Regions from separate parts of the Shinella oryzae genome, predicted to be linked through region 2. Evidence: predicted binding sites of a transcription regulator. Region 2 holds the regulator's gene; the other holds the start of a gene.
The links. The regulator PhoB, encoded in region 2, activates phosphate uptake and scavenging genes when phosphate is short. The targets are predictions, from matches to a motif close to TGTCATNNANCTGTCAT.
Positions count from the first base shown of each region.

Region 1 (9,266 bases), 1.5 Mb from region 2:
GCCGCCGAGAGCTTCCCGATTGCCGGCGCTTTCACCATTTCGCGTGGCGCCAAGACGACGGCGGAGGTGGTGACCTGCACGATTGGCGCCTCGGGTGCCCTCGGCCGCGGCGAATGCGTGCCCTATGCGCGCTACGGCGAATCGGTGCCGGGTGTGCTTGCCGCTATCGAGGAGATGCGCGGCGCCATCGAGGACGGCGTCGGCCGCGAGGAGCTTGCCCGCCTCATGCCGGCGGGTGCGGCGCGCAATGCGCTGGACTGCGCCCTTTGGGACCTGGAGGCCAAGCTGTCCGGCGTACCCACATGGCAGGTGCTGGATACGACGGCGCCGCAGAAACTGGTCACGGCCTACACGCTTTCGCTCGGGGAACCCGACACCATGCAGCGGCAGGCCGCCGAACATGCCTGGCGTCCCCTGCTCAAGGTGAAGGTCGGAACGGCTGACGATGAAGCCCGTATCCGCGCCGTGCGCGCGGGCGCACCCGACAGCGCCATCATCCTCGATGCCAACGAGGGCTGGACGCCGGACAATCTCGCCCATCACTTCGCCCTCTGCGCGCAGGCCCGCATCACGCTGGTCGAACAGCCGCTGCCGGCGGACAACGATTCGGCGCTGCGCGGCATGGCGCGCTCCGTCATCGTCTGCGCCGACGAGAGCGTGCATCGCACGCGCGATGTCGCCGGCCTCGCCGACCGCTACGACGCCATCAACATCAAGCTCGACAAGGCCGGCGGGCTGACGGAAGCGCTGGCGCTTCGCCAGGCGGCACGGTCCCACGGCCTGAAGATCATGGTGGGATGCATGGTCGGCACGTCGCTCGGCATGGCGCCGGCCGTGCTTCTGGCGCAAGGCGCCGACTTCGTCGATCTCGACGGCCCGCTGCTTCTGGCGCGCGACCGGGAGCCGGCCCTGCGCTACGAAGGCTCCGACGTCTATCCGCCGGAGCCGGCACTCTGGGGCTGAGCCGATGGCGCGAGCAACCGGCCTGCCACGACGCAGATGAGACCGGCTGCGGCGACCAGCGACATCAGGTAGAAGCCCTGAACGCCATACCAGCTGAAGGCATAGCCCGAGACGAAGGTCGCCAGTGCCGTGAAGATGCCGGTGTAGAAGAAGTACAGCCCCTGCGCCGCCGCCTCCTGCTCTTCCGCCACCCGCTGCACGAGCCGGCTTTGCGCACTCATGTGGATGAGCGCATAGGTGAAGGCATGCAGGCATTGCAGCGCGAAATAGCCGGCAAACGACATCTCCATCGGAAAGACGATCCAGCGCACGACGGCCACCGACGCACCGACGATCATCATCGACCAGAGATTGAAGCGCCGCCTGAGCTGGACGGCGAGCAGGAAGAACACCACCTCCGCCAGCACTCCCGCGCTCCAGAGGATGCCGACATCGACGCCGCTAAAGCCCATCTTCTGCCAGTAGATCGCCGAGAAGGCGAACAGCATGGCGTGGCTGGCGTTGACGAGGGAAACGCCGATCAGCATCAGTTGCACGTCGCTTTGGCGCAGCGTGCTCTTCGTCGGCATGGTCGCTATGGCGGCGATCGGTGACGGCCGGCGCGGCTTGCCGATCTTCGGCGCGATGATCGCGCCCACGACGGTCAGCACGAAAGCCGCCGCCATCGCGGGCAGCACCATGGCGCCGCCATAGAGCCCGGCAAGCCAGCCGCCGACCATTGTGGCAACAATGAAGGCGAGCGAACCCCATAGGCGCATGCGGCCATAATCGAAGTTCCAGCGCCGCACGCCCGACAGCATGATCGCCTCGGTGATCGGCACATAGGGCGAATAGACCGCGCCCTGCAGCGTGTAGAGCAGCAGGATCGGCCAGAACGAGCCGGTCGCAAACAGTGCCACGGCCGTCAAAAGCGAGAGCAGCCCCGACCACAGGAGCACGACCGAGCGCTCGCCGATCCGGTCGGCGATGACGCCCGCGACCGGCGCGGTGAAGACCCGCACGAATAGCGGCACGGCAAGCACGATGCCAATCTGGAAATCGGTAAGCGACAGCGTTTCCAGCCAGACCGGGAAAAACGGGAGCGCAATGCCGTTGACCATCATCGGCGCGCAGAAGACAAGCGCGATCCGCACGGCGAAGAACGGCGGCGCGCCGGTGGTAACTCTGAACCCGGAAGGGGGCGTCATTGGCGGGAAACCTGCATTGAAACGCTTGCCGCTCTATCATGCCGCAGCGCGCAGGCCAATCCGGGATTTTTCAGGCGTCGGCGCCTGCCGGGAAGCCGCCTCAGGCGGCCTCCGCGCCAACCCGTTCGCGCGTCTCGATGGCCGGCATCTGGTGCGATACGGCGAGCACGGCGGCGGGCCGCGAGGCCATCGTCTGCCAGGTGATCAGCTCCATCTCGCCGTCATGGTGTTCGGCGATCGCCGTGCAGCTTTCCACCCAGTCGCCGCTGTTGATATAGCGGATGCCGTCGATTTCGGTGATGACGGCATGGTGGATATGGCCGCAGATGACGCCGTCGGCATTGTTGCGGCGCGCCTCCTCGACCACGACCTTCTGGAACTCGCCGATGAAGTTGACGGCCGACTTGACCTGTTGCTTCGCCCAGGACGAGAACGACCAGTACGGCAGGCCGAGCCGGCGCCGGATGGCGGCGAAGACCACATTGATGGCGATGGCCGCGTCATAGGCCCAGTCGCCGAGATAGGCGACGACGCGGGCATGGCGCACGACCACGTCGAACTGGTCGCCGTGCAGCACCAGATAGCGCCTGCCGTCCGCGCCTTCGTGGATCATGCGCTCGGCCACCTCGACACCGCCGAAATGCGTGCCGGGGAAATCGCGCAGGAACTCGTCGTGATTGCCGGGGATATAGACGATGCGCGTGCCCTTGCGCGCCTTGCGCAGGATCTTCTGCGTGACGTCGTTGAAGGCCTGCGGCCAGTACCAGTTGCGCTTCAGCCGCCAGCCATCGACGATGTCGCCGACCAGCACAATGGTCTCGGCCTCGTGGTGCCGCAGGAAGTCCAGAAGGAAATCGGCCTTGGCGGCCTTCGATCCCAGATGCACATCCGAGATGAAGAGCGTGCGGAAGTGGCGGACGTCGGGGTCGGCAGGGGTCACGGTCATGCGTTCGTCTCCGGGTGGCCGGCCACCGCGATCATCGTCATGACGGGCGGCTCTCGGTCTCCTGAAAACCAGAGTCCTATTTCAGATTGATGACACAGCTATGCATTTTCGAAAGGCAAATAGGCATTGCACCGGCTGTTGAATGCGGCTTTATGGTACACCCGTTAAACTTCACGTCGCGGCGGTTTTGTGCCACGAAGGCCGCAACGAAAACAGAATATGGCAGGAGTATCATGAGCACCGGTGACAAACCGCGGACGCAGAACGGCCCCGCAAGCGGAGACATCGACCAGCAGGCGCTTTTCTTCCACCGTTATCCCCGTCCCGGAAAGCTCGAGATCACCGCCACCAAGCCGCTCGGCAACCAGCGCGACCTCGCGCTCGCCTATTCGCCGGGCGTCGCCGCGCCCTGTCTTGCCATCCGCGACGATCCGAGCACGGCCGCCGATTACACGGCGCGCTCCAATCTCGTCGCCGTGGTGTCCAACGGTACGGCCGTCCTCGGCCTCGGCAATATCGGACCGCTCGCCTCTAAGCCCGTCATGGAAGGCAAGGCCGTCCTCTTCAAGAAATTCGCCGGCGTGGACGTCTTCGACATCGAGATCGACGCCCCGACCGTCGAGCAGATGGTCGATGTCATCTCCGCTCTCGAGCCGACCTTCGGCGGCATCAACCTCGAGGACATCAAGGCGCCCGAATGCTTCGAGGTCGAGCGCCAGTTGCGCGAGAAGATGGATATCCCCGTCTTCCACGACGACCAGCACGGCACGGCCATCATCGTTGCGGCCGCCGTCCTGAACGGCCTTGAGCTTGCCGGAAAATCGCTCGCCGACGCCAAGATCGTAGCCTCCGGGGCGGGTGCTGCCGCGCTTGCCTGCCTCAACCAGCTCGTCGTGCTCGGCGCCAAGGTCGAAAACATCTGGGTCCACGACATCGAAGGCCTCGTCTACAGGGGCCGCGAAGCGCTGATGGACCAGTGGAAGGCCGTCTACGCGCAGGAAACCGACAAGCGGGTGCTCGCCGAAACCATCGACGGTGCCGATGTCTTCCTCGGTCTTTCCGCCGCTGGCGTGCTGAAGCCCGAATTGCTCGTGCGCATGGCCGAAAAGCCGCTGATCATGGCGCTCGCCAATCCCACGCCGGAAATCATGCCCGAAGAGGCGCGCGCCGCCCGCCCGGACGCGATGATCTGCACCGGCCGTTCGGACTTCCCGAACCAGGTCAACAACGTCATCTGCTTCCCCTACATCTTCCGCGGCGCGCTCGATTGCGGCGCGCGCACGATCAACGAGGAAATGAAGATGGCCGCCGTGCGCGCCATCGCAGCGCTCGCCCGCGAAGAGGTGTCCGACGTCGCCGCCCGCGCCTATTCCGGCGAAACGCCCGTCTTCGGCCCGAACTACCTCATCCCCTCGCCCTTCGACCAGCGGCTCATCCTGCGGATTGCGCCGGCCGTCGCGCGCGCGGCCGCCGAAACCGGCGTGGCCATGCGCCCGATTGCCGATTTCGACGCCTATCTCGACCAGCTGAACCGCTTCGTCTGGCGCTCGGGCTTCATCATGAAGCCGATCTTCGCGGCGGCGAAGAATGCCGAGAAGAAGCGCGTGATCTTCGCCGAAGGCGAGGACGAGCGCGTGCTGCGCGCAGCCCAGGTGCTGCTGGAAGAGGAAATCGCCAAGCCCATCCTCATCGGCCGCCCGCAGATCATCGAGACGCGCCTCAAGCGCTATGGCCTGCGCATTCGCCCCGACAGCGATTTCGAGGTCATCAACCCGGAAGACGATCCGCGCTACCGCGACTATGTCGACGATTATTTCCGCATCGTCGGCCGCAAGGGCGTCATCCCGGAAGCCGCACGTACCATCGTGCGCACCAACCAGACCGTCATCGGTGCGCTGGCCGTCAAGCGCGGCGAGGCCGACGCGCTGATCTGCGGCGTCGAAGGGCGCTATGCCAAGCACCTGCGCGATGTCAGCCAGATCATCGGCAAGAAGCCGGGCGTGCTGGACTTCTCCGGCCTCAGCCTGCTGATCTCCCAGCGCGGCGCGACTTTCTTCACCGACACCTATGTCACCTTCAATCCGACGGCAGAGGAAGTTGCGGAAATGACGGTGATGGCGGCCAAGGAAATCCGCCGTTTCGGCATCACGCCGCGTGCCGCCCTCGTCTCGCACTCGAACTTCGGCTCGCGCGATTCCGACAGCGCCTACAAGATGCGCCGCGCGATGGATATCGTGCGCGAGATCGACCCGACGCTGGAAGCCGACGGCGAAATGCACGGCGATGCCGCGATTTCCGAAACGCTGCGCCAGCGCGTCATGCCGAACTCGACGCTATCAGGCGAAGCCAACCTCCTGGTCTTCCCGAACCTCGACGCCGCCAACATCACGATGGGCGTCGTCAAGACCATGACGGACAGCCTGCATGTCGGCCCGATCCTGCTCGGCGCCGCCCTGCCTGCCCATATCCTGTCGCCGTCGGCCACCTCGCGCGGCGTCGTCAACATGGCGGCACTTGCCGTGGTGGAAGCCTCCTACCCGGATTGATGCCGCAGGCGGCCTATCGAGACGGACGGCCGCCGGCAAACCCGGCGGCCGTTTTCGTCAGGAAGGACCCGAAAGGCTGATCCTGCGCGTGATGCCGATCGCTTCCAGAAACGCCGCGTCGTGGCTGACGACGACGAGCGCGCCGTCATAGGCCCGCAGGCCCGCCTCCACCGCCTCGATGGAATCGATATCCAGATGGTTCGTCGGCTCGTCCAGCACAAGCAGGGCCGGCGGCTGCCCGGCGCCCAGCACGCAGGCGAGACCAGCCCGCAGCAATTGCCCGCCGCTGAGGCTGCCCGCCACCTGCAAGGCCGCATCCGCCCGGAACATGAAGCGCGCCAGGGCGGCCCGGCAGGCATTCTCGTCCGCACCGGGATTGATCCGCCGGAAATTGTCGCGGATCGACAGGGCCGGGTCGAGCAGGCTCACCCGCTGGTCGAGCATGGCAAGATCGGTGAAGAGGCGCACGCTGCCCCTCTCCGGTTGCAGGTCGCCCGTCAGCAGCGACAGGAGCGTGGTCTTTCCCGAACCGTTCGGACCGGTGATGGCGATGCGCTCCGGGCCCGTGACGACGAGGGAGAAACCGCGGATAACCGGTTGCTCCGGCCGGTAACCCGCCGCGACATCCTCCATGCGCAGGACCACCCGGCTTGCCGGCAGGCGCGTCGGCGGCACGTTGACCGTCAGGGGCTGGAGCACTTCGATACGCGCGCGGGCCTTGGCGACGGCGTCGCCCGCCTCCGCCTGCCGGCCCTCGGCAAGCCGCGCATTCGCACCGCCCGTGAGCTCGCTGCGCTCCTTCATGGCACCGAGAATTATGCGCGGGATATCCCCCCGCGCGCGCTTGCGGCGGCCCGCGCTTTCCTTGCGGGCGTGGCGCTCGGCAATGACCTGCATGGTGCGCGCCACCTCACCCGCATGCTTTTCCGCATCGGCGAGATCGCGATGGGCCGCGGCCAGTTCGAGCGCCTTGCGCTGCCGGTAGGCGCTCCAGTTTCCGCCATAGCTGCTAGCACCCAGTGTCGTCAGTTCGACGATGACGTCCATCGTCTCCAGCAATTCGCGGTCGTGGCTGACGACCACCGCGCCGGCCCGCCAGCCGGCAAGCAGGTCGAGCACCGCCTGCCGGCCCTCACGGTCGAGATTGTTGGTCGGCTCGTCGAGCAGCAGGAAATCCGGCTCCTGGAACACCAGCGCCGCAAGGGCTGCCCGCGTGCGTTGCCCGCCCGACAAGGCCGACAGCGGGGTATCCGAGCCCGCCTGAAGCCCGACACGCGCGAGCGCAGCTGAAAACCGCGCCTCCACGGTCCAGTCGGCATCGGCAAGCGCGTCGGCGTCCGCCGCGCCGCGTTCCGCGCGGGCGATGAGGTCGAGCATGTCGGCAATGCCGAAAAGATCGGCGACTGTCTCTCCAGCGGTGATCTGCACGGTCTGGCGCAGCACGCCTAGCGTACCGTCGACGGTGATGGCCCCCGATCGCGGAATAAGTTCGCCCGTGACGAGCCTGAGCAGCGTCGTCTTGCCGACGCCATTGCGGCCGACAAGGCCGGTGCGTGCGGCGCCGAAGGTCAGGTCGAGATCGGAAAGAAGCGTGTGCCCGTCAGGCGTGGACCACGAGATTTTGGAAAGCGTGATGGAATGCGGCATGGATGCGGATATCCCCGATGACAAAACGAAGTCGATTTGCGGTCGGGTTGAAATCCATGAAGCACCATCCGGTCGGTATTGACCATGGCCGCAATCTAGGGGCTGACCAAGGCGGTTGCAAGGCAGGCGGGTATCGAGGCCGTTAATCACGAATGCCTGTCGGCGTTGCACTTGCCCCGGCGCGCCCTATGATAAGTGAACGAAAGCCGGTTTTCGCCGGCCGTTTCGACATGCTCGAAGATCGATAGGGATCGATACCGTGAAGGGACGCAGTCGCTTCCTGTTTGCCGTCGCAACCGGCCTGTCGCTTCTTTTATCCGGCGGCACGGCGCTGGCCGACGTGTGCCAGCGCCTGAAAACGGAATTGGCGAGCCTGCCCAAGGTCGTGGTCGATACCGCGAACGCGCGCAAATACGCTTCCGCCATCGCCCGCCAGAACATCCAGCTGCGGCAGGCCAAAAGCGACCAGCGCCGCCTGCGCTGCTCCGGCGGCAGCATCATCGTGATCGGCGGCGCCAATGCCGATGCCTGCGCCACGCTCGCCACCGTCATCGGCAAGATGGAGCAGAACCTCCAGATCCTCGACAGCAAGCGGCGCGACCTGTCGGGTGGCGGCACGTCGAAAGCCAGGCGCAACCAGTTGCTCTCCAGGCTTGAGGCCGAGGGCTGCAACGACGCGAAGGTGACGCCGGTTGCCGCGACCGAGCGCCTGCGCTCGCTCGACGACACGCGCACCCTGCCGCTGGGAACGACGCCCGAAGGCAGCGACCGGCTGCAATTGCGCTCGCTGGGCGGCAATGCCGGCCACGGGAACCTGCGCACCGTCTGTGTGCGCACCTGCGACGGCGGCTTCTTCCCGATCTCCTCCAACGCTTCGCCGATGGATTTCCGCCGCGACCAGCAGGTCTGCGCCATGATGTGCCCGCAGACCGAGACGGAACTGTTCTACCAGGCGATGGGCCGCGGGCAGGAAACCGAGCAGATGACCTCCACGGTCACCGGCCGCGCCTATGTCGAATTGCAGAACGCCTTCGCCTACCGCACGCGCGATCTCTCCAAGCCCGGCGCCTGCGGCTGCAACCTTACGGCCTACTATCAGGAGATGATCAAGCGCGAAAAGGCGGCCCGCGGGGAGACGACGACGGAAACGGCGCCCGATGGCGGGGCCGGCTCCGTGACCACGATCCACGCGCTGCCCCGCAAGGAAGAGGCAAAGGTTCCGGTCAAGGCCGCCGAGCGTGAGTACGATCCGTCCAAGCACAAGGTGCGCACGGTCGGCCCGGCCTTCCTGCCGGAAAACGAATCCGCGATCGACCTCGGCCGTCCGGCCGATGCCGACGTCAACTGACGTCCGGCCAGCGCTCCTCGAAGACCAGTTCCTCCAGCGGCAGGCGCTGCCGCCAGCCCTTCACGGCCAGCTCCGGTTCGCCATAGAGCTGGTCGACGAAACCGACGCACAGCCAGGCGACGATCTCGATATGGTCAGGAATGCCGAGGATGGCGCGGATATCGCTGTCGTGGAAGATGCTGACCCAGCCGACGCCCACCCCTTCCGCCCGCGCCGCAAGCCAGAGGTTCTGCACGGCACAGACGGTGGAATAGACATCCATGCGCGGATTGTGCGTTCGCCCCAGCACGACGGACCCTGCCCGTGTCGGATCGCAGGTCACGCAGATAGACAGCGGCGCCTTCAGGATGCCTTCGAGCTTCAGCGCGCGATAGCGTGCCTGCCGTTCGCCGGAAAACATCGCCTCCGCCTCGGCATTGGCTTTCAGGAAGGCCGCATGCACCGCCTGACGGGTGGGCAGGTTGCGCACGAGAAGGAAGTTCCACGGCTGCATGAAACCGACCGACGGCGCATTGTGCGCCGCCTGCAACAGCCTGCGGACCAGATCGTCCGGCAAGGGATCGGGCAGGAACTGGTCGCGCACGTCGCGGCGTGTTTCGATGGCGCGGTAGACGGCCTGCCTCTCCTCA
Region 1 covers NZ_CP081987.1:1,603,530-1,612,795, forward strand. The annotation lists gene dgcA (N-acetyl-D-Glu racemase DgcA) at 1-963, shown strand, start outside; gene K6301_RS07985 (MFS transporter) at 933-2,150, opposite strand; gene K6301_RS07990 (UDP-2,3-diacylglucosamine diphosphatase) at 2,251-3,096, opposite strand; gene K6301_RS07995 (NADP-dependent malic enzyme) at 3,330-5,642, shown strand; gene K6301_RS08000 (ABC-F family ATP-binding cassette domain-containing protein) at 5,700-7,289, opposite strand; gene K6301_RS08005 (DUF2865 domain-containing protein) at 7,549-8,637, shown strand; gene bluB (5,6-dimethylbenzimidazole synthase) at 8,630-9,266, opposite strand, start outside.
Region 1: K6301_RS07990 (UDP-2,3-diacylglucosamine diphosphatase) is a predicted target of PhoB. The motif match lies at 3,175-3,191, and genes of this name have one in related genera.

Region 2 (9,266 bases):
TGCCGATTTCCTGGCCGACCAGAAGCAGGTCGCCCGGGTGATCTATCCCGGTCGCAAGGACCATCCGCAGGCCGATATCATCGCCAAGCAGATGACGGGCGGCTCTACGCTGGTCTGCTTCGAGATGAAGGGCGGCAAGGACGCGGCGTTCGCGCTGCAGGATGCCCTTGAAGTCGTGAAGATCTCCAACAATCTCGGCGACGCCAAGAGCCTGATCACACATCCGGCGACGACGACGCACAAGAACCTGACGGACGAGGCGCGTGCCGAACTCGGCATTTCCGCCGGCACCGTGCGCCTGTCGGCCGGCATCGAGGACAGTGACGACCTGATCGAGGATTTTGCCCGCGCGCTCTCCAAGGTCACCGCCTGATTCGTCAGGACGGACGACAGTTGAAAAAGGCGTCGGCCACAAGGCCGGCGCCTTTTGCGCTTATCCTTGACGAAACCTTATTCGTGTAGAATAGCAGGGGTCGTTAAGTTCAAGGCTTGCCCATGTATCGTGCGCTGACCCGCGACATCGAAGTGACCGTAGAGCCATATTATCTGGCAGATCAGTCCGATCCCGACGACAGCCGCTATGTCTGGGGATACCGGGTCGTCATTTCCAACCACTCCGACATCGCCGTGCGTCTGGTGACGCGCTATTGGCACATCACCGACCAGAACGGGCAGGTGGACGAGGTGAATGGACCGGGCGTGATCGGCGAGCAGCCGGTGCTGAGGCCCGGCGACACCTACGAATATTCATCGGGCTGCCCGCTGGAAACGCCATCCGGCATCATGTTCGGCCGCTACCGCATGGAAGCGGAAAACGGCGAGGCCTTTGACGTCGCCATTCCCGCCTTTTCGCTGGATACGCCGGGACAGGCGCGCACGCTGAATTGAGGGAGTTGCCACAAGCGTCTACTGCGGCAGGACTTCCGCGGCTTCGAAGCGGTATGTCGTCGAGCAGAACTCGCAGGTAACGGCGATCTCGCCCTTTTCGTCCGCCGTATGGGCGATCTCCTCGGCGCTGAGCGCTGCCAGCACGCCCTTCAGCTTTTCGCGCGAGCACGAGCAGCGGTCGAAGACCTGTTGCGGCGGGTAGACCCGCACGCCGCGCTCGTGGAACAGGCGAAACAGCAGCCGTTCGGTGCCGACATTCGGATCCGTCAGCTCATCCGCGTCGATGGTCTCGACCATGGCCTTGGCCTCGGCCCAATGATCATCGTCGTCGATCTTGTGGCCGGCCTCGTCGCCATCGCCGCCGGGAAGGTCGGCCTGGCGCATGCGCTCGGGCGATTGCGGCAGGAACTGCGCGACCATGCCGCCGGCACGCCAGCGGTGACGTGCCTTGCCGTCGGCATCGCGGTCGTACAGTTCGGCGACGCCGAGGCGCACCTTGGTCGGGATCTGCTCCGACTGGCGGAAATAGACGCCGGCGATTTCTTCCAGCGTATGGCCGTCGAGCGGAACGATGCCCTGGTAGCGCTGCATATGGGCGCCCTGATCGATGGTGAAGGCGAGGATGCCCTTGCCGAGCAGCTCATGCGGCTCCGTCGCGCCGGCTGCGATGGCGGCATCGAGGGCTTCCTGATCGAAGCGGGCATAGGCGCGCACATCCTGCGGCGCGGAGAAATCCGCAACGAGCAGGTCGACCGGGCCATCGCCCTTGGTCTGCACGATCAGCTTGCCTTCGAATTTCAGCGAGGTTCCGAGGAGCACGGTCAGCGCGATGGCTTCCGCCAGCAGGCGGGCCACCGGTGCGGGATAATCATGCCGGCCGAGAATGGTATCCAGCATGGGACCGAGCTGCACGGCGCGGCCGCGCACATCCAGGCCCTCGACCTGGAACGGCAGGACGTGGTCATCGCCGGCATAGCCGGGCTCACCGAGTTTCAGGGCGGTTTCCGCCATCATCGTTCTACTCCTTCACGCGCCGCAATGCCGGCGGGCACAAGGCCCGGCCGCTTGGGGCAGCACTCTATCCTGATTGCGCATCTGCCGGCCGGGATCATTCCACACCGGGCGGGCATGCGCCAGTGAAAGCGCCTCGCGGCGCCTCTACGATAGGCCCTAGATCGTGCCGGCGGCGCCGTTTTTCAAGACGGCCTCAGACGGCTCCGAAGCACCAGGCGAGGATGGACTTCTGCGCGTGCAGGCGGTTTTCGGCCTCATCGAAGACCACGGACTGCGGGCCGTCGATGACCTCGTCGGTGACTTCCTCGCCGCGATGGGCGGGCAGGCAGTGCATGAAGAGCGCGTCCTTGCCGGCGCGCGCCATGAGCTGCGGGTTGACCTGATAGGGCTGGAAGATGTTGTGACCGCGGGCGCGGTGCTCCTGGTTCATCGAGACCCAGGTATCGGTGACGACGAGATCGGCGCCGTCGACCATCGCCTCGGCATCGTGCCCGAGCAGGATGTTGCCGCCGTTGTCACGCGCCCAGTTGAGGATCTTGTCATCAGGCTCGGAGCCCATCGGCACGGCCATCTTCATGGTGTAGCCGAAACGCGCCGAGCCCTCGACGAAGGAGTGCAGCACGTTGTTGCCGTCTCCCGTCCAGGTGAAGGTCTTGCCTTTGGTGGAGCCGCGATGCTCCTCGAAGGTCATGATATCGGCCATGATCTGGCAGGGGTGGGTGAGATCCGTCAGCGCGTTGATGACCGGAACCGTGGCGTGCTCGGCCAGCTCCAGCAGGCGCGCATGGTCGGTCGTGCGGATCATGATCGCGTCGACATAGCGCGACAGGACCTTGGCCGTATCGCCGATGGTTTCGGCGCGGCCGAGCTGCATTTCCGTGCCCGACAGGAACAGCGTCTCGCCGCCGAGCTGGCGCATGCCGACATCGAACGAAACGCGGGTGCGGGTGGACGGTTTCTCGAAGATCATCGCCAGCATCTTGCCGGCCAGCGGCTTGGCTTCGGTGCCGGCCTTGTTAGCGGCCTTTCGCGCATGCGCATCGTCCATGATGACGCGGAGATCGCCTTCCGAAACGGCGGAAAGATCGAGAAAATGCTTGGCCATGATGTGTCCTGTCCCAGTCCCTTATGCGCTCAGGCGGCCTTGGCGGCGCTCAGCTTTTCGGCGGCCCGCTCGATGCGGGCGAGCCCTTCGCGTGCATCTTCCGCCGTGGTGATCAGCGGCGGCAGAAGACGCAGCACATTGTCGCCCGCCGGCACGGCAAGCAGCCTTTCGGCGCGAACCGCCTTCAGGAGATCGGCGACCGGAATGCGCGCCTTGATGCCGAGCATCAGGCCCTCGCCGCGCACGTCCTCGATGATGTCGGGGAAGCGGTCCTGCAGCGCCGCGAGGCCCTGGCGGAAGACCAGCGCGACATCGCGCACATGCTCCAGGAAACCATCGGCGAGCACCACGTCGAGCACGGCGTTGCCGACGGCCATGGCGAGCGGATTGCCGCCATAGGTCGAGCCGTGCGTGCCGGCCACCATGCCGGATGCCGCCTCGGCCGTTGCCAGGCACGCACCGAGCGGAAAGCCGCCGCCGATACCCTTGGCGATCGCCATGATGTCGGGTGCGACGCCCGAATGCTCATAGGCGAAGAAGCGGCCCGTGCGGCCGACGCCGGTCTGCACCTCGTCGAGGATGAGCAGCAGGCCGTATTCGTCGCAGAGCTGGCGCAGCTCCTGCATGAATTCCTTCGGCACCGGCCTGAGGCCGCCCTCGCCCTGGACGGGCTCGATCAGGATCGCCGCGGTTTCCTCGGTGATCGCGTCCTTGACGGCGGCGATGTCGCCGAAGGGAACCTTGAGGAAGCCCGGGGCCTTGGGGCCGAAGCCCTCGATGTACTTTTCCTGTCCGCCGGCGGCGATGGTCGCGATCGTGCGGCCATGGAACGCGCCTTCGAAGGTGATGATGTGGAACTTGCCGGGATGCCCCTTGGAGAAATGATAGCGGCGCGCGGTCTTGATCGCGCATTCCAGCGCTTCCGCACCCGAATTGGTGAAGAACACCTTTTCGGCGAAGGTCGCGTCCGTCAGCCGGCGGCCGAGGCTTTCCTGGCCCGCAACCTCATAGAGATTGGAGAGGTGCCAGACCTTGTCGGCCTGCTCCTTCAGCGCGGAAACGAGATGGGGATGGCCGTGGCCAAGCGAACTGACGGCCACGCCGGCGGCGAAATCGAGATATCGCTCGCCGTTCTCGTCGATCAGCCAGACGCCCTCCCCGTGCGTGAACCGGAGCGGCGCACGCATATAGGTTTCATAGAGCGGCGCGGCATCGGCCATGGCGCGTATCCTCCAAAAGGGATGCGGAAAAGAAATTCGGGGGCTTGACTTTCCGGTTGCCAGAAAAATCAAAAGCCGCCTTTCGGCGGCATGCTGCACTATCGGCATTTCAGTCCGTGATGTCAATAAAATGCATAGCTCCAAATCGCACTGAACCTCCCGCAAGGTGAGGATTCGCAGCATGCATGGACAGTGTCGCTATCGAGTCACACCCTACCAGCAAGTTGGGGAAAACTCTGAAATCGATTCGCCCCGATTCCCCCGACTCTTGTCACAGAGTCCCCCGAACTCTAGGTTAAGGGTCAATTACTAGACTGCATGCGGCGGAACTAGTCACCACCAGAGTTAGGGCGCTCAGGCTACGGATTCGTTCGTGGCGCGATGAGGGATTCCCGCACAGCGAGCGCCGAACGGAGACGAGAGCATGAACTGGACAGACGAGCGGGTCGAGAAACTCAAGAAGCTCTGGAGCGAGGGCCTCAGTGCCAGCCAGATCGCGGCACAGCTCGGCGGCGTGAGCCGCAACGCCGTGATCGGCAAGGTGCACCGGCTCAACCTGCCGGGTCGCGCCAAGGCCGGCGGCACGCCCGCTTCGGCCCGCCCGAAGCGCCCGGCGCAGACCACCCCGCGCCCCTCGAACTTTACCGCACGTCCGGCCAACGCGCCCCGTCCGGTCAGCCGGCCGGTGGGCAACGCCCTTGCCAAGGATGAGATCGACACCGATTTCGATGCTCAGGCCGAGAACCTGCCCGTCGTGATCAGCGGCAAGAACGTCGTGGTGCCGATGTCGCGCAAGCTGGAGCTGACGCAGCTTACCGAGCGCACCTGCAAGTGGCCGATCGGCGACCCGCTGAACGACGACTTCCATTTCTGCGGCTGCGAGTCCCCTGACAACTCGCCCTATTGCACCTACCACCAGCGCCTCGCCTACCAGCCTTCGGCCGAGCGCCGCCGGGCACGGTAAGATCGGCGACGGAAGAATAGAAACGGGGCCGAAAGGCTCCGTTTTTGTTTGTGCGGCCCACCGGAACGCAAACAGGCCCCGAAGGGCCCATTTCCGTCCTTGGGAGGAATTGTGTTCGCTCAGGTTTCCAGCGAGTAGCCGGCGCCGCGCACCGTGCGGATGACATCCTGCATGTTGGCGAAGTTGAGCGCCTTGCGCAGGCGTCCGACATGCACATCGACGGTACGCTCGTCGACATAGATGTCATGCCCCCAGACACCGTCGAGAAGCTGCGAACGCGAGAAGACGCGGCCGGGCGAGGTCATCAGGAATTCCAGGAGGCGGAATTCCGTCGGGCCCAAGCGCACTTCGCGCGTGCGGCGGTGAACGCGGTGCGTCTCGCGGTCGAGTTCGATATCGCCGCAGCGCAGCACCGTGGAGACCACTTCCGGCTTGGCACGGCGCAGCATGGCCCGCACGCGGGCGACGAGTTCCGGCGTGGAGAAGGGCTTGACCACATAGTCATCCGCACCGGTGGCGAGGCCGCGCACGCGTTCGCTCTCCTCGCCGCGCGCCGTCAGCATGATGATCGGAAGGCGCTCGGTTTCCGGACGCTGGCGCAGGCGCCGGCACAGCTCGATGCCGGAAACGCCGGGCAGCATCCAGTCGAGAATGAGAAGATCGGGCATGCGCTCCTGCAAGCGCATCTCCGCCTCGTCGCCGGACAGGATCGTATCCACCTCGAAACCTTCCGCCTCGAGATTGTAACGCAGGAGCACGCTCAGCGCCTCCTCATCTTCCACGACGGCTATTCTGGGCACCATGTAGCGAACCCTATCCAGTTTATTCGGAAGCTTCGGAGACATCCGCCGTGACGACGGATGTCGAGGTGTCGTCCTTGGGGCGCTCGCCCTCGGGCTGGGAGCCCGTCGCCATGTAGTAGATGGTCTCGGCGATGTTGGTCGCATGGTCGCCGATGCGCTCGATGTTCTTGGCGCAGAACAGGAGATGGGTGCAGGGCGTGATGTTGCGCGGGTCTTCCATCATGTAGGTCAGGAGTTCGCGGAACAGCGAGGTGTAGATCGCATCGATCTCGTCGTCGCGCTCGCGGATCGCCTTGGCCTTGTCCACCGAGCGGGTGGCGAAGACATCGAGCACTTCCTTGAGCTGCATCAGCGCCAGTTCGGCGAGATGCTCGAGACCGCGCGCGAGCTTGCGCGGCATGCCCGAGCTCTGCACGGCGATCACACGCTTGGCGGTGTTCTTGCCGAGGTCGCCGACGCGCTCCAGCTCGGCCGCGATGCGGATCGTGCCCATGATTTCGCGCAGGTCGGCCGCCATCGGCTGGCGCTTGGCGATGGTGACGATCGCCTTCTCGTTGATCTGGCGCTCGGCATTGTCGAGGATGACATCCTCGGAAATGACCTTCTGGGCCAGAGCCGCATCGGCGGAAACGAGGGCGCGGACGGAATCCGCCACCATCTGCTCGGCCGTGCCGCCCATCTCGGAAATGCGGCGGGAGAGGTATTTCAGTTCTTCATCGTAGATCGAGACGATATGGGTCGATGACATCGTTCTGTCCTTAATACACGAGACGTGTTTTTTCGACGCAATTCCGAACGCAAAACCGCTTCACACTTTTGCTGGAATTGCTTGGGGCTAAGGCGACCAAAACGTCAGCCGAAGCGGCCCATGATGTAGTCCTGCGTGCGCTGGTCATCCGGGTTGGTGAACATCTTGTCGGTATCGTTCTCCTCGACGAGGTTGCCGAGGTGGAACATGGCGGTGCGCTGCGACACGCGGGCCGCCTGCTGCATGGAATGCGTCACGATGACGATCGTGAAATTGGCGCGCAGCTCGTGGATCAGTTCCTCGACCTTTGCGGTGGCGATCGGGTCGAGCGCAGAGCAGGGCTCGTCCATCAGGATGACTTCCGGGCTGACGGCAACGGCGCGTGCGATGCACAGGCGCTGCTGCTGGCCGCCGGAGAGGCCCGTGCCGCCTTCGTGCAGGCGATCCTTCACCTCGTTCCACAGGCCGGCCTTCTGCAGGCTCTGTTCGACGATCGCGTCCATATCGGCCTTCGCCTTGGCGAGGCCGTGGATGCGCGGGCCATAGGCGACGTTCTCGTAGATCGACTTCGGGAACGGGTTCGGCTTCTGGAAGACCATGCCGACGCGGGCGCGCAGTTCCACGACATCAATGTTCGGATCGTAGATATCGTCGCTGTCGAGCGTGATGCGGCCGGTGACGCGGCAGCCGTCGATCGTGTCGTTCATGCGGTTGAGCGTGCGCAGGAAGGTCGACTTGCCGCAACCGGACGGGCCGATGAGCGCCGTGACGGTGTTTTCGCGGACGTTCAGGTTGACGTCGTAGAGGGCGCGCTTCTCGCCGTAATAAACCGAAACGTCCTTGCCGATCATCTTGTAGGAAATGTCGTTCATTTGTCTGTCCAGGGCTTTCTCGACTGCTGCTTCTGACATCATGTTCATATGACCGGTCCTTCTACCAGCGTCGTTCGAAACGGCGGCGCAGGAGGATCGCACCGACATTCATCAGAATGAGGAAGATGAGGAGCACGATGATGGCTCCCGACGTGCGTTCCACGAAGGCGCGCTCGGCCTCGTTCGCCCACATGTAGATCTGCACCGGAAGCGCCGTCGCCGGGTCCATCGGCGTTGCCGGAACGTCGGCGACGAAGGCGACCATGCCGATGAGGAGCAGCGGCGCGGTTTCGCCGAGCGCATGGGCGAGGCCGATGATCGTGCCGGTGAGGATACCGGGCATGGCGAGCGGCAGGACGTGATGGAACACGGTCTGCATCTTGGAGGCACCGAGCCCGAGCGCGGCCGAACGGATCGATGGCGGCACGGCCTTCAGCGCCGCGCGGGTGGCGATGATGATCGTCGGCAGCGTCATGAGGGTCAGCACGAGACCGCCCACCAGGGCCGCCGAGCGCGGGAAGCCGGCAAAGTTGATGAAGACGGCGAGACCGAGCAGACCGTAAACGATGGAGGGTACGGCGGCGAGGTTGTTGATGTTGACCTCGATGAGATCCGTGAAGCGGTTCTTCGGGGCAAACTCTTCAAGATAGATCGAGGCGGCAACGCCGATCGGCAGCGACAGGACGAGCACGATGAGCATCATGTAGAGCGAGCCGATGAGTGCCACGCCCACGCCTGCCGCCTCCGGACGGCTCGATGCGCCGTTGGTGAAGAGGCCGGTGTTGAAGTGCTTGGAAAGGGCGCCGCTCTCGGCAAGCTGGTTCATCCAGCCGACCTGCTTATCGGAGACCTTGCGGTTCGTTTCCGGCACGGTGAGATCGATCTGGCCCTTGAAGGCGGAGTCGAGATCGCCGTGCGCCAGGACGGTCACGGTCTGCGTCGTGCCGATGATCGACGGATCTGCGGTCACGAGGTTGCGCAGCTGCACGCGCACGCTGTCGGAAATCATGCCGTTGACGGCCTTCAGGCCGGCGCGGTCGTCCTCGCTGACGCCGAGCACCTTGGCGAGCGCATTGCGCGCAACGACAGGGTAGTTGGCGGTCACGAGCTTCTGCGGGTTGGTGGCGCGCTCGTTGTTCTTGTCGATGATCTGCTCCGAGAACTCGATCGGGATGGTGATCATCGTCTGCTGGAATGCGGTGTAGCCCTTGGAGACGACCGAAAACAGCAGGAGGAAGAGGAACAGCAGGCCGAAGGCGATTGCCGCCATGCCGTAGAGGCGGAAGCGGCGTTCGGCGGCGTAACGGCGACGCAGGCCGATATCGCGGCGTTCGGGCTTGGTGGCGATGCCGAGGGCGGGGCTTGTGGAGACCTGGCTCATTCGTACTGCTCCCGGTATTTGCGCACGATGTAGAGGGCGTAGATGTTGAGGCAGAGCGTGATCACGAAGAGCGTGATGCCCAGCGCGAAGGCCACCAGCGTCTGCGGCGAGGTGAATTCGAGGTCGCCCGTCAGCTGGTTGACGATCTTGACCGTCACCGTTGTCATCGGCTCGAAGGGATTGAGCTGCATGCGGGCGGCGACACCGGCCGCGAGTACCACGATCATGGTTTCGCCGATGGCGCGCGAGGCGGTCATGAGGAGAGCGCCGA
Region 2 covers NZ_CP081987.1:149,385-158,650, reverse strand. The annotation lists gene K6301_RS00780 (O-succinylhomoserine sulfhydrylase) at 1-373, shown strand, start outside; gene apaG (Co2+/Mg2+ efflux protein ApaG) at 496-888, shown strand; gene K6301_RS00770 (Hsp33 family molecular chaperone) at 907-1,899, opposite strand; gene argF (ornithine carbamoyltransferase) at 2,096-3,007, opposite strand; gene K6301_RS00760 (aspartate aminotransferase family protein) at 3,037-4,227, opposite strand; gene K6301_RS00755 (GcrA family cell cycle regulator) at 4,652-5,191, shown strand; gene phoB (phosphate regulon transcriptional regulator PhoB) at 5,311-5,994, opposite strand; gene phoU (phosphate signaling complex protein PhoU) at 6,014-6,742, opposite strand; gene pstB (phosphate ABC transporter ATP-binding protein PstB) at 6,847-7,662, opposite strand; gene pstA (phosphate ABC transporter permease PstA) at 7,676-8,995, opposite strand; gene pstC (phosphate ABC transporter permease subunit PstC) at 8,992-9,266, opposite strand, start outside.